DNA from 2 places in the Pseudoalteromonas sp. GutCa3 genome. Region 2 is predicted to be linked to the other one. Evidence: predicted binding sites of a transcription regulator. Region 2 holds the regulator's gene; the other holds the start of a gene.
What was found. Region 2 encodes sigma-54, which starts transcription at its own class of promoters, with help from an activator protein. Its sites were predicted from a motif close to GTTGGCACGNNNNTNGNNT; they were not measured.

Region 1: CXF64_RS11600 (BON domain-containing protein) is a predicted target of sigma-54. The motif match lies at 1,872-1,890, and genes of this name have one in related genera.

The regions. Positions count from the first base shown of each region.
Region 1 covers NZ_PJBK01000068.1:45,612-51,405, forward strand. The annotation lists gene CXF64_RS11590 (hypothetical protein) at 163-660, opposite strand; gene CXF64_RS11595 (YqaE/Pmp3 family membrane protein) at 1,039-1,197, opposite strand; gene CXF64_RS11600 (BON domain-containing protein) at 1,270-1,836, opposite strand; gene CXF64_RS11605 (LiaF domain-containing protein) at 2,165-2,833, shown strand; gene CXF64_RS11610 (VOC family protein) at 2,872-3,288, opposite strand; gene suhB (inositol-1-monophosphatase) at 3,565-4,368, shown strand; gene CXF64_RS11620 (substrate-binding periplasmic protein) at 4,422-5,231, opposite strand; gene secF (protein translocase subunit SecF) at 5,546-5,794, opposite strand, start outside.
Region 2 covers NZ_PJBK01000056.1:82,431-88,224, forward strand. The annotation lists gene CXF64_RS09645 (KpsF/GutQ family sugar-phosphate isomerase) at 1-127, shown strand, start outside; gene kdsC (3-deoxy-manno-octulosonate-8-phosphatase KdsC) at 128-679, shown strand; gene lptC (LPS export ABC transporter periplasmic protein LptC) at 676-1,230, shown strand; gene lptA (lipopolysaccharide transport periplasmic protein LptA) at 1,220-1,765, shown strand; gene lptB (LPS export ABC transporter ATP-binding protein) at 1,762-2,487, shown strand; gene CXF64_RS09670 (RNA polymerase factor sigma-54) at 2,557-4,056, shown strand; gene hpf (ribosome hibernation promoting factor) at 4,083-4,370, shown strand; gene ptsN (PTS IIA-like nitrogen regulatory protein PtsN) at 4,375-4,827, shown strand; gene rapZ (RNase adapter RapZ) at 4,846-5,691, shown strand; gene CXF64_RS09690 (HPr family phosphocarrier protein) at 5,734-5,794, shown strand, end outside.

The DNA.
Region 1 (5,794 bases), on a different contig from region 2:
GTCACTACCAAACACCTTTATTTTAACAATCAGTAAGCTAACTGCTTAAATAGTAATCTTTTAGGTGGGTATAAGCATAAAATGTAAGATATTTCCCATGATATTCTCTGCGTTAAATTATAAAAACCCTCCTCCCACATATAGTCTTTTATTTTTAACGCTCTACTTTTTAAGTAAAGCTAACATATATGTGTAGGCATACAAGGCTGTAAAAAATATGCTTGGGGCTACTGTAAGTGCCAAATTAGGTGTCTGATTAATTACATTCACCATAATCACTAAGCTCGATTGAATAGTAATCGGAATAATAGGCGCAAAAAGTACACCTGCTATTTTTTTGTTACCTAAATACGAGGCGCTAGAGTTAATTACATTATTGAAGCTTTGTCGTATTGCTACGTTTTGTGGTGTTTTAGAATGAAACATACAAATAATTGGAGTTACAAACGCAAGCGTTACATAACTAAACTTATACTTGTTGACGACCTTTTCTAAAATAAAAGTAAAAAACAGCGTTACAAATCCACTATACAAACCTTGTACTAATGCAGCTTGAAGCGTGACCGATTTAGCAATATCTGCCGAACTGTTTGCCCAGTAGGCCCAGCTAAAATAAAAAACGAATGACACAACGCCTGACAGTATAAGTCGAATATTCAATTAGCTACCTGAATATGCGTAAAAGCTTGGTGTAATGATAACACTAGAAGTGATGGTAATATTGTCACTAAATAATAGAGTAATTAATCGCGTATTGTAGATATATAAACAAACTAATGTTAAAGATTTCCTAACTGGCATCAATACAGAGTCAGAACACTGCAGTTAGTTAGAAAGCTTAATTGAAGTAAGCAATGGTTTGGCTGAGGGAATTTTGGGAGTGAGTTACAAGAAATAAATCACTTAGTTTGAGTAAATTAAAAATTAGATTTTGATAAAAAATATTTAATTTAAAAACTAATATTGTGAGCCGAACAGTACTGTGGCAATTGTATCATTAGGCCTCAGTAGTCGGCTTACACAATATATAATCTGTCATTATTTTTTCGCAATAATGTAGATTGCATGTATTAAACCTGGGAAATAACCTAGCAGTGTTAATAAAATATTTAACCAAAAATGCATACCTAAGCCAACTTGCAAAAACACACCTAATGGCGGTAATAAAACCGAAAGTATTATACGAATAATATCCATGACTAAACTCCATTTAAATTAAGCATTAAAAAGGCGTAAAGCCCAGTGTTAGTGGGCCTTAACTATACTGTATTATTCAGCAACAATAGCTAGTTTATCAACTACGTCACGAACATCTTCAGCATTTTTAGCAATTTTAACTGCTAGTTGTTTTTCAGCTTCAGACTCTACTGAACCGTTCAGAGTTACAATACCATTGTCGGTATCAACATCGATGTCTGTACCACCAACTTCTGAGTCAAACAGGAAGCGAGTTGTGATTACAGTGGTGATTTTAGCGTCCGTTAGGTCGTTATCATCATCGTCCATCATGTCATTGCTTTTATCTTTGGTATCCATGCTTTTAACAACAGTAAGGCTGTTATCAACATCAGATACACCATCTAGGCTAAGTACAAGTTCTTCTGCTAGCTCTTTATCAAGCTCGCTATTAACTTTACCTGTAAGTACTACTTTGCCATTTTTTACATCAGTGTTAATGTCAAAGTTGTTTAGATTAGTGTTCATAAGTAGAACTGTTTCTGCCTTACCATCAATCCAAGCATCTTTACTTTCGTTTTCCCAGCTGTTTGCTTGGGCACCCATAGCCGTAGTACCAAGAACTAGAGCTGCGATAATAGACTTGTTAAATGTTTTCATAATCTTTCTCCTTTTGATTAAAGACACTTTAACTAATGCGAGCTTTGGGCCAACTTTATTTATACTTATATTTCAATAGGTTGAGTTTATTTTGGAGTGAGGCATTATCTATAGTTGTGTAACTATTTACAGGCTACTCGGTAAAACTTTCTCAAATAGTGAAAATAGCTAGATAATTGCATTTTTGGTTAATCTATCGTTAATATAACAAAATAAAAAACATCATTATAAATTAACCTACTGATAATTAAGGTAATTATATTTGGTGCGTGCTTTGCATATAAACATCAAGAGCAGTATCAATAGTAAATATAATAAGGAATGCCCCATGTCTGTAAAAGTTGAAGACCGCCCAATAGAGCAAGTACGCGAACAAGTGATTGATCAATTAATTTATAATTACAGTCATGGGGTTATTTCTGTTGATGCATTTGAGAGACGACTCGATAGCGCGATGGATGCACCTAATAACGACGCTCTTTTAGCCTTAGTAGAAGACTTAACACTTAATACCGATCAGCAATATAAAGCAGAAAAACAATCGCAATTTAAACCACATTATAGTGCACAGCAAAACAGTGATGATGATTTTACATTACGCAGTATTTTAGGCTCTAACGAACGAAGCGGTCAGTGGGTCGTGCCAAAAAATATATATTTAAGTAACTTTATGGGATCGGTGGCACTTGATTTTACTGATGCCATTTTTGCGCATCAAAATGTAACTATTCACGTTAACTGTATCTTTGGTAGCGATGAGATTTACGTACCAGAGCATGTAAATGTAGTGTCTAAAATGTTTTGTATTTTAAGTAGTCTTGAAAATAAATCTGTGTCGCTTAACAAACGCCAAGGTCCTACTATTCATATTGAAGGAAAGGCAGTTATGGGATCGGTTGAAGTAAAAATAAAGCGCACAATTAAAGAAAAATTTATGAGCTTTGCAAATGAGCTAAAAACCCAGTTTGGCACGGGTAATAATAACCGCTCACTATAATTGAGTAGCAGCACTTTAGCGTGCTGCTTGGTATTTTATTATAAATCGTTATTTCGCTCGCTTGGTATGTCACTTAAATACTCTACAAATTCCACCTCAAACCCGGCGGGATCAATAAAGTAGACATTCTTTCTGAAAGGATTCTCGCTACCTTGCTTGCTTACTGTAAAACCCACTTTATTTAAGCGCATTACTACTGCGCTTAAATTATTAGTTACATAAGCAAAGTGTGCAAAACCAATTTGATGGCCCGATAAGTTTCTGTTTTCACCCTCACCATGATCGCTTATCGCAATGTAATGCATGTCATCTCCAAAGTGTACCCAGCGTCTTGGTTTTCCATGCCAATCGCCTCTGCCCTCACTTCTAATCGACCAATGTGGAAATACAGCGCGATAAAATTTAAGCATGCTATCTATATCACTCGCGACTAAGTTTACGTGCTCTAAATACATAATGTTGTCCTATCAATTAAGTTAGGATTACGATAAAACCTCAAGCTAACTTTAGGTAAAGTGTTATTTAAAATTAATTCAATTTAATTAACACACAAAGAAACATAATGACTTATTAATTGCTCATTATTATTTTTTTAAAATATAGACACTTTTCAATCTTGTATAAAAAACAAACATAAGTATTTGGGGTTTATTGTTTACTTTATGTCAAAAGTCGCTAAAATACGCCGGCTGAAATATATAAACGTTCTTTTACAACCCAAAGGTAATACCATGCATCCAATGTTAAACATTGCGGTTCGCGCTGCGCGCAACGCAGGCAAAATTTTACTTCGCGCAAGTGAAGATTTATCAAAAGTTGAAGTGCAACAAAAAGGCGCTAACGACTTAGTAACTAACATTGATAAAGAAGCCGAAGCCGTAATTCGTGACACTATTTTACAGTCTTACCCTACTCACTCTATTGTTGGTGAAGAATTAGGTGAGCATAAAGGCAAGGATGATGATTACCAATGGATTGTAGATCCTATCGATGGAACAACTAACTTCATCAAAGGTATCCCTCATTACGCGGTTTCTATCGCACTTAAAGTTAAAGGTCGTTTAGACCAAGCTGTTATTTATGATCCAATTCGTGGTGAGCTTTTCACTGCATCTCGCGGTCAAGGCACTCAGTTAAACAGCAAACGTCTACGTGTTAGCAAAACTACGGTTCTTGCAGGCACTGTACTTGCTACTGGTTTCCCTTTCAAAAACAAAAACCACATGGATGCATACACTGAAGCGTTTAAAGCATTATTTGTACACACTGCAGACATTCGCCGCGCAGGTTGTTCTGCTTTAGATATGGCATACGTTGCAGCTGGCCGTGTTGATGGATTTTTTGAAATTGGTTTAAAACCTTGGAACTCTGCTGCAGGCGAACTTATGGTTAAAGAAGCGGGCGGTATGGTTGTAGATTTCGCTGGTGGTAATAACTATAACCACAGCGGCAATATTATCTGTGGTTCACCAAAATTGACTCAAGCAATTATTCGTGAAATTCGTCCAGTATTAACTGAGTCGTTACTTCGCTAATTTGATGCTATTAATAGCATGCTAAAAAGGAGCTCAGGCTCCTTTTTTTGTGCCTAAAAATAAGGGTTATCGAGCTTAATCTCTATCGTTTTGCCTTTTGTATAAGGTAGTGTATTTAAATCCTTTGCGAAGTATTCATTAAATAATACGTCAAATTCACCATTTTTTTGCATTATCTCAAGCCCTTTTTTAATTGCCACTGCAAGCTCTGGCTTACTATTTGATACAAAATAATAAAACCCTGTTGGATAACTCATATATAAATTAGGTACTATCACTAAGTTACTTTGTTTATTTGCCGCTAGCTCTGAATTAACCTCGATAAATGAACGTGGGAAGTAATCAATACGCCCTGCACTTGTTAAGGCAAACATAGCCTGATAATTTGCAAACGGCCTTATATGCAGGCCATTAAACGCCATTATTTTTGTATCAGGCCAATCATGACCTTGCACCGCAGAAAGCCTACCTAACTGCTCTAAGCTAGTAATACCTTTAAATCTAGCAATGCTGTTCTTACTTGTTAATAGTGCCCTTTTACCTATGTAGCCTTTAAACAATGGGATTTTAATCGCAATAGCTAAAGACTCTCTTTCGGGGCTGCTCATACTCCAGTATAAATCTAAATTTTTTGTATCTAGTGCTATTAAAGTACGTTGTTGATGAGGATGAATTAAAACGGGGTTAATCTCTGCAGGGTATTGTGCGCTCACCAATGCTTTTTCTAATAGCTCGTTAAGGTAGTCGTCACGAGCATATTGCACACGCTGCTCCTGCGCTACATTTACGATATTTACGTCACTTGCTAAAGCGCTGCATATAAACAAACTTACTACGTTAACTAAATACTTTAATGGCAACATAATTATCACCTTAGTTATTATCGGTAGTTTTAACAGTTATTATTGATAGTTTAAATTATCGCGTTATTTAAGCTAAATAGCTTCGAGCGCCTAAATGTAAGATGACGATATTATGTAACTGTACTTATTAATAACCGCGCTATAAATACTTATTTTAAATACATAGTACGACGTTACACTCATGGCGTGCTCTACAAAGTTAGCACTGTTTATTCATACTTGCACAGTAAAGCTAAAACAATCGTGCGCATAAATATATTACAGGCAATAAAAAACCGCTCAATGAGCGGTTTTTTAAAGTAGTTACAAAACCATTACGGCATTGCGTCTAGGTCTGCACCTTCTTTTTCAATTACTTCTGGTATTAAGTCTTCTTTGCTTACGCCCATTGCTATAGCAACAGAACTCGCAACATAAATCGAAGAATAAGTACCAATAAACACACCAAACAGCAATGCAGTTGCAAAGCCATGAATGGTTTGTCCGCCCCATGCAAACAAAGCAATCAATACTAAAATAGTCGTGATTGAGGTTACAAGTGTACGGTTAAGTGTTTGCGTAAG
Region 2 (5,794 bases):
TTTAGCCGCTGAAGCGCTTAATATTATGGAACACAAACGTATAAATGGCTTAATCGTCGTCAATGAGAAAAACCAACCTATTGGCGCATTAAACATGCAAGACCTATTAAAAGCAGGAGTGTTATAAATGCAATTTGAAGAACTCTATCAACCGCTGAGCGATGATGCAAAAGCACGCGCTAAAAAAGTAAAACTACTTATATGCGATATTGATGGTGTATTTTCTGATGGCCGTATTTACCTTGGTAATCAAGGTGAAGAGCTAAAAGCATTTAATACAAAAGATGGTTTTGGCATTAAAGCGCTTATAAACAGTGGCTTTGAAGTGGCTGTAATTACTGGTCGTCATTCACAAATAGTGCAACAACGTATGAGCAGCTTAACCGTACAGCATATTTATCAAGGCCAAGAAAATAAGCTCATTGCCTATCAAGAATTAAAAGACAAACTCAACCTTAGCGATGAACAAATTGCTTATATCGGTGATGATGGTCCTGACATGCCCGTTATGGAATTAGTCGGCTTTGCTGTTGCAGTAAATGATGCCCATCCACTTATTAAACGTTTATCACACTATGTAACGCAAATGCCTGGCGGCTTTGGTGCAGTAAGAGAGCTCACCGACTTACTTATGCTTGAAAATGGTAAAGCATTGACTACACAAGGCACTAGTTCATGAATGCAGCGCGCATAATATTAAGCGTTTTATTCATTAGCTGTATGGTTTGGCTTTGGTACCCTTATTTTACACAAACAAATATTGTGCCTCAGACTGAGCCTGAAGTTATTGCCAAGCCTGATTACATAGCCATTGAACTCAAACAAACAGCCTATGACGAACAAGGTAAAATTAGCCACAAAGTCACTGCGGCTAAAATGGAGCTATATCAACAATTAGGTTTTACGTTTTTTGAAAAACCTATTTTTACTTTATATAACGAAAAGCAAACGTGGCAAATAAATGCAGACGAAGCAACATTATACGAAGACAAACAATTAATTTTAGAAGGCAATGTGGTTGCCAAAAACTTAACCGATAACGCCATGATAGACAAAATCAATGCTGATAATATTCAGGTAGATATAAAGCTATTAACAATGCGTTCGGAGCAACCCGTTATCATCACTGGACCCAATTTAAAAATCACTGGTAAAGGCCTAGAAGCCGACTTAAAAACCGAAGTGATAAAACTAATTAACCATACGCGAACCATATATTATGACCAATAAAATATTAAAATCACTTATTATTCCTACACTTATACTAGCGTTTAATAGTAATGCTGCAGAGCAAAACACGCAACCGACTGCAAATCAAATTTCAATAAGCGCCGATAAGCAAGAAGGTCAATTAAAAGCTAATGTCGGGATTTTTGAGAAAAATGTTGAAATTATTCACGGTAATCGCCGTATCACAGCCGACCGCTTAGAAGTACATAAACGCGATGAACTTGGTGATAATAAACAATTATTAATTGCTACAGGTAGCCCTGCGCACTTTGAAGAAAAGCAATCAGATGGCACGACTATGAGCGCCAGTGCTGACGAAGTACGTTATGATGTATCTAAGCGTTTTTTAACGCTTGTTGGTAATGCACAAGTATCGCAAGCGGGACAAAAAATAAATGCTAAAAGCATTACCTACGATATAGAGCAGCAGCTAATCAGTGCCGAAAAAGATGAAAACTCAACTGACCGCGTTCACACAATTTTAGTGCCAATCGAGACTAAAAAAAGTAAAAAAAGCGACAAAGGTCAACCATGAGCACATTAAAAGCAGAGCTATTAGCAAAGAGCTATAAAGGCCGTGAAGTTGTAAAAAACGTCGGCCTTGAAGTCAAAGCTGGCAGTATTGTTGGCTTACTTGGCCCTAACGGCGCAGGTAAAACTACCACGTTTTATATGATAGTAGGACTTGTACCTAGCGACAAAGGTAAAATATCGATAGACGATAACGATATTACTCTTTTACCTATGCATAGTCGTGCTAGATTAGGCATTGGCTACTTACCGCAAGAGTCTTCAATATTCAGAAAGCTGACTGTTTATCAAAACTTAATGGCCATTTTAGAAACGCGCAAAGAGTTAAATAAACAAGCTAGAGAAGACACTCTCGATAAATTATTAGATGAATTTAGCATACAACACATTCGTGATAGCCAAGGTATGGCATTGTCAGGAGGCGAACGTCGTCGTGTTGAAATAGCACGTGCGCTGGCAGCAGATCCTAAATTTATATTACTGGATGAACCATTTGCAGGTGTTGACCCTATTTCGGTATTAGATATAAAGAAAATAATAGAACATCTTAAAAATCGTGGGATTGGTGTATTAATTACCGATCATAACGTAAGAGAAACCCTTGATGTTTGTGAAAAAGCCTACATTGTTTCTCATGGGGAGCTGATTGCATCAGGTACTCCAGAACACGTATTAAATGATAAAACAGTACGCGATGTTTACTTAGGCGAGCAATTTAGGCTGTAACATTTACGCCATGTCTTTAAGCATCTGCTAGTATTAATTATAACAACATAAAAGGATTGTTAGAGATACATGAGGCAATCACTACAGCTGCGCATGGGCCAGCAACTTACAATGACTCCACAGCTGCAACAAGCTATTCGTTTGTTGCAACTCAGTACATTGGATCTCCAGCAAGAAATACAAGAAGCTCTCGACAGCAACCCGCTATTAGAGGTTGAAGAAGCAGACTATTCAGAAGACGCTGCAGGTAAAAACGAGCAAAAAGCAGATACAGATGACATAACTGTTAGCGCATCTGCCGATGATGCTCCAAGCGAATACGAACAAGATAGTGGTGAAGCACTTGCAAAAGACACGCTAAGTGACGACATGGCTATGGATGTTAGTTGGGATGAGTACATGAGTGCCGCCCCAGCAGCATCATCGGGTCCGATGCCTGAAGACGAATCAATATACCAAGGCGCCTCTACTGAAACGCTCCATGAGTATTTAATGTGGCAGTTACAACTAACGCCATTTAGCCCTACAGACGAAGCTATTGCTATTGCGATTGTAGAAGCCGTCGATGATTCAGGTATTTTAACACTAAGCTGCGAAGAGATTTTAGAAAGCTTTAATCAAGAAAACGAAGATGATAACGAAGTCGAACTTGATGAAATTGAAGCTGTATTAAAACGCATCCAACTGTTTGATCCTGTTGGTATTGCTGCACGTAGTTTACAAGAGTGTTTGTGTATTCAGCTTAACCAGTTTGATAAAGAAACACCTTACATTAATGAAACAAAAATGATTTTAACCGAGCATATTGATTTATTAGCTGCTCGTGACTATCGTACATTAATGAAGAAAACTAAGCTCAAAGAAGAAGAGCTTAAAGAAGTAATGACATTAATACATACTCTTAGCCCTAAACCTGCAGATACTATTGTAAGAGAAGAATCTGAGTATGTTATTCCTGATGTGTCAGTTAAAAAAATTAAAGGCCGCTGGGTTGTTGAGTTAAACCCAGATAGCATGCCTAAAATTCGTGTTAATAGCCAATACGCGGCAATGTCTCGCACTGTAAAATCCAGTGGTGACAGCCAGTTTATTCGCTCGCATTTACAAGAAGCTAAATGGTTTATTAAAAGCTTAGAAAGTAGAAACGACACGCTATTAAAAGTAACAAATTGTATTGTTAAGCAACAACAAGGCTTTTTTGAACACGGTCCTGAAGCCATGAAACCAATGGTTTTAAATGATGTTGCTGAAATGGTAGAAATGCACGAATCAACAATTTCGCGCGTAACAACCCAAAAGTATATGCACACACCCCGTGGTATATTTGAGCTTAAATATTTTTTCTCAAGCCATGTAAGCACCGAAAACGGGGGGGAATGTTCATCTACAGCAATCCGTGCGCTTATCCGAAAATTAATCGCAGCAGAAAACTCAGCAAAACCATTGAGTGATAGCAAAATAGCGGATATATTGGCTGAGCAAGGAATTAAAGTAGCGAGACGTACAATCGCAAAATACCGCGAATCTCTGGCTATTCCACCGTCAAATCAGCGTAAAAGTTTGATTTAAGACGCAAAAAAAAGAGGGTAATGCTTATGCAACTAAACTTAACTGGTCGTCACGTAGAATTAACCGATTCACTAAGAGACTATATTAATACCAAATTTGCGAAGCTAGAAAGACACTCTGATCATATTAATAATGTTCATGTCATTCTCGATGTAGAAAAATTAAATCAAAAAGCAGAAGCCACCATACACGTAAGCGGTGCTGAGCTATTTGCCTCTACAGAACATCAAGATATGTATGCCGCCATTGACTCGTTGATCGACAAGCTCGATCGACAAGTAATTAAACACAAAGAGAAGCTTGCTCGACACTAATATGATGAAATTAAGCTCACTTATATGCCAGGACTGCAGCAAAGCTGCGGTCCTTTTTAATAGCAAAAAAAGAATTTTAGAGTTCATTAGCGAACTTGCTCACGACAAACTTCCGTATTTACCGCAACAAGATATTCTTAATGCTTTAATGAGCAGAGAAAAATTGGGTAGTACAGGTATAGGGCGTGGCATTGCCATTCCTCATGGAAGAATGAGCGGTGCAGAAGAGCCTTTGGCTTTAGTACTCGTTAGCGAAACTCCAATAAATTTTGATGCAATCGATAATCGCCCTGTTGATATTTTCGTCGCACTCATCGTACCAGATGGCGATAACCAGCAGCACTTAAAGACTCTAGCAACCATTGCTGATAAACTAAACAACAAAGATTTTTGTAAACAGTTACGCAGTGCAAAATCAGATACTGAGCTTTACCAAGTTATTGTCAATCAATCATAGTTTTATAAAGGGTGTTAAATGGAGTTAATTATCATAAGCGGCCGTTCTGGTTCTGGAAAGTCGGTTGCTTTACGCGTTGTAGAAGATTTAGGTTATTATTGCGTAGATAATATTCCAGTTAACTTGCTTCCTTCATTAGTTCGCAGTGTGTCTGATAGCTACGATAAAATTGCTGTTAGCATTGATGTGCGTAACATCCCTAAACAACAGGATGAATTTAACGATATTCTTGAATACTTGCCTGGCTTTGCAAAACCTACGTTATTTTATTTAGATAGCGACGATCAAACATTGATCAAACGTTTTTCTGAAACTCGTAGATTACACCCACTATCAATTGACTCGTTGCCTCTTGATTTAGCCATCAAAAAAGAAAAAGAATTACTTGATGTATTAATCACCCGCGCCGACTTTATGATAGACACGACTGATTTGAGTGTTCATCAACTCGCTGAATCTATTCGTGAAAAGATTTTAGGTAAAAAAGATAAACAACTGATTGTCACGTTTGAATCGTTTGGTTTTAAACACGGCATACCAAAAGAAGCAGATTATGTATTTGATGCACGCTTTTTACCAAATCCACATTGGGAACCTGAATTAAAACCTTTAAATGGGTTAGATCAACCTGTTAAAGATTATTTGGCCAATCACAGCATAGTGCAAAAATTCACATGGCAAATTCAAACATTTGTACAAACGTGGTTACCGCACTTAGAGCGAAATAACCGCAGTTATTTAACCATTGCCATTGGGTGTACAGGCGGACAACACCGCTCTGTATATTTAGCGCAAACTATCGGTGAAAGTTTTGCAATGACACATCCCAATGTAAAAATTCGCCATCGCGAACAAGAAAAATAATATAGCTGAATAATCACCTGTTCAGCTTAAGTAGAGTAAGTTATGCATTGTGAAGACACTTTTTTAATAAAAAACAAATTAGGATTGCACGCCAGAGCAGCCA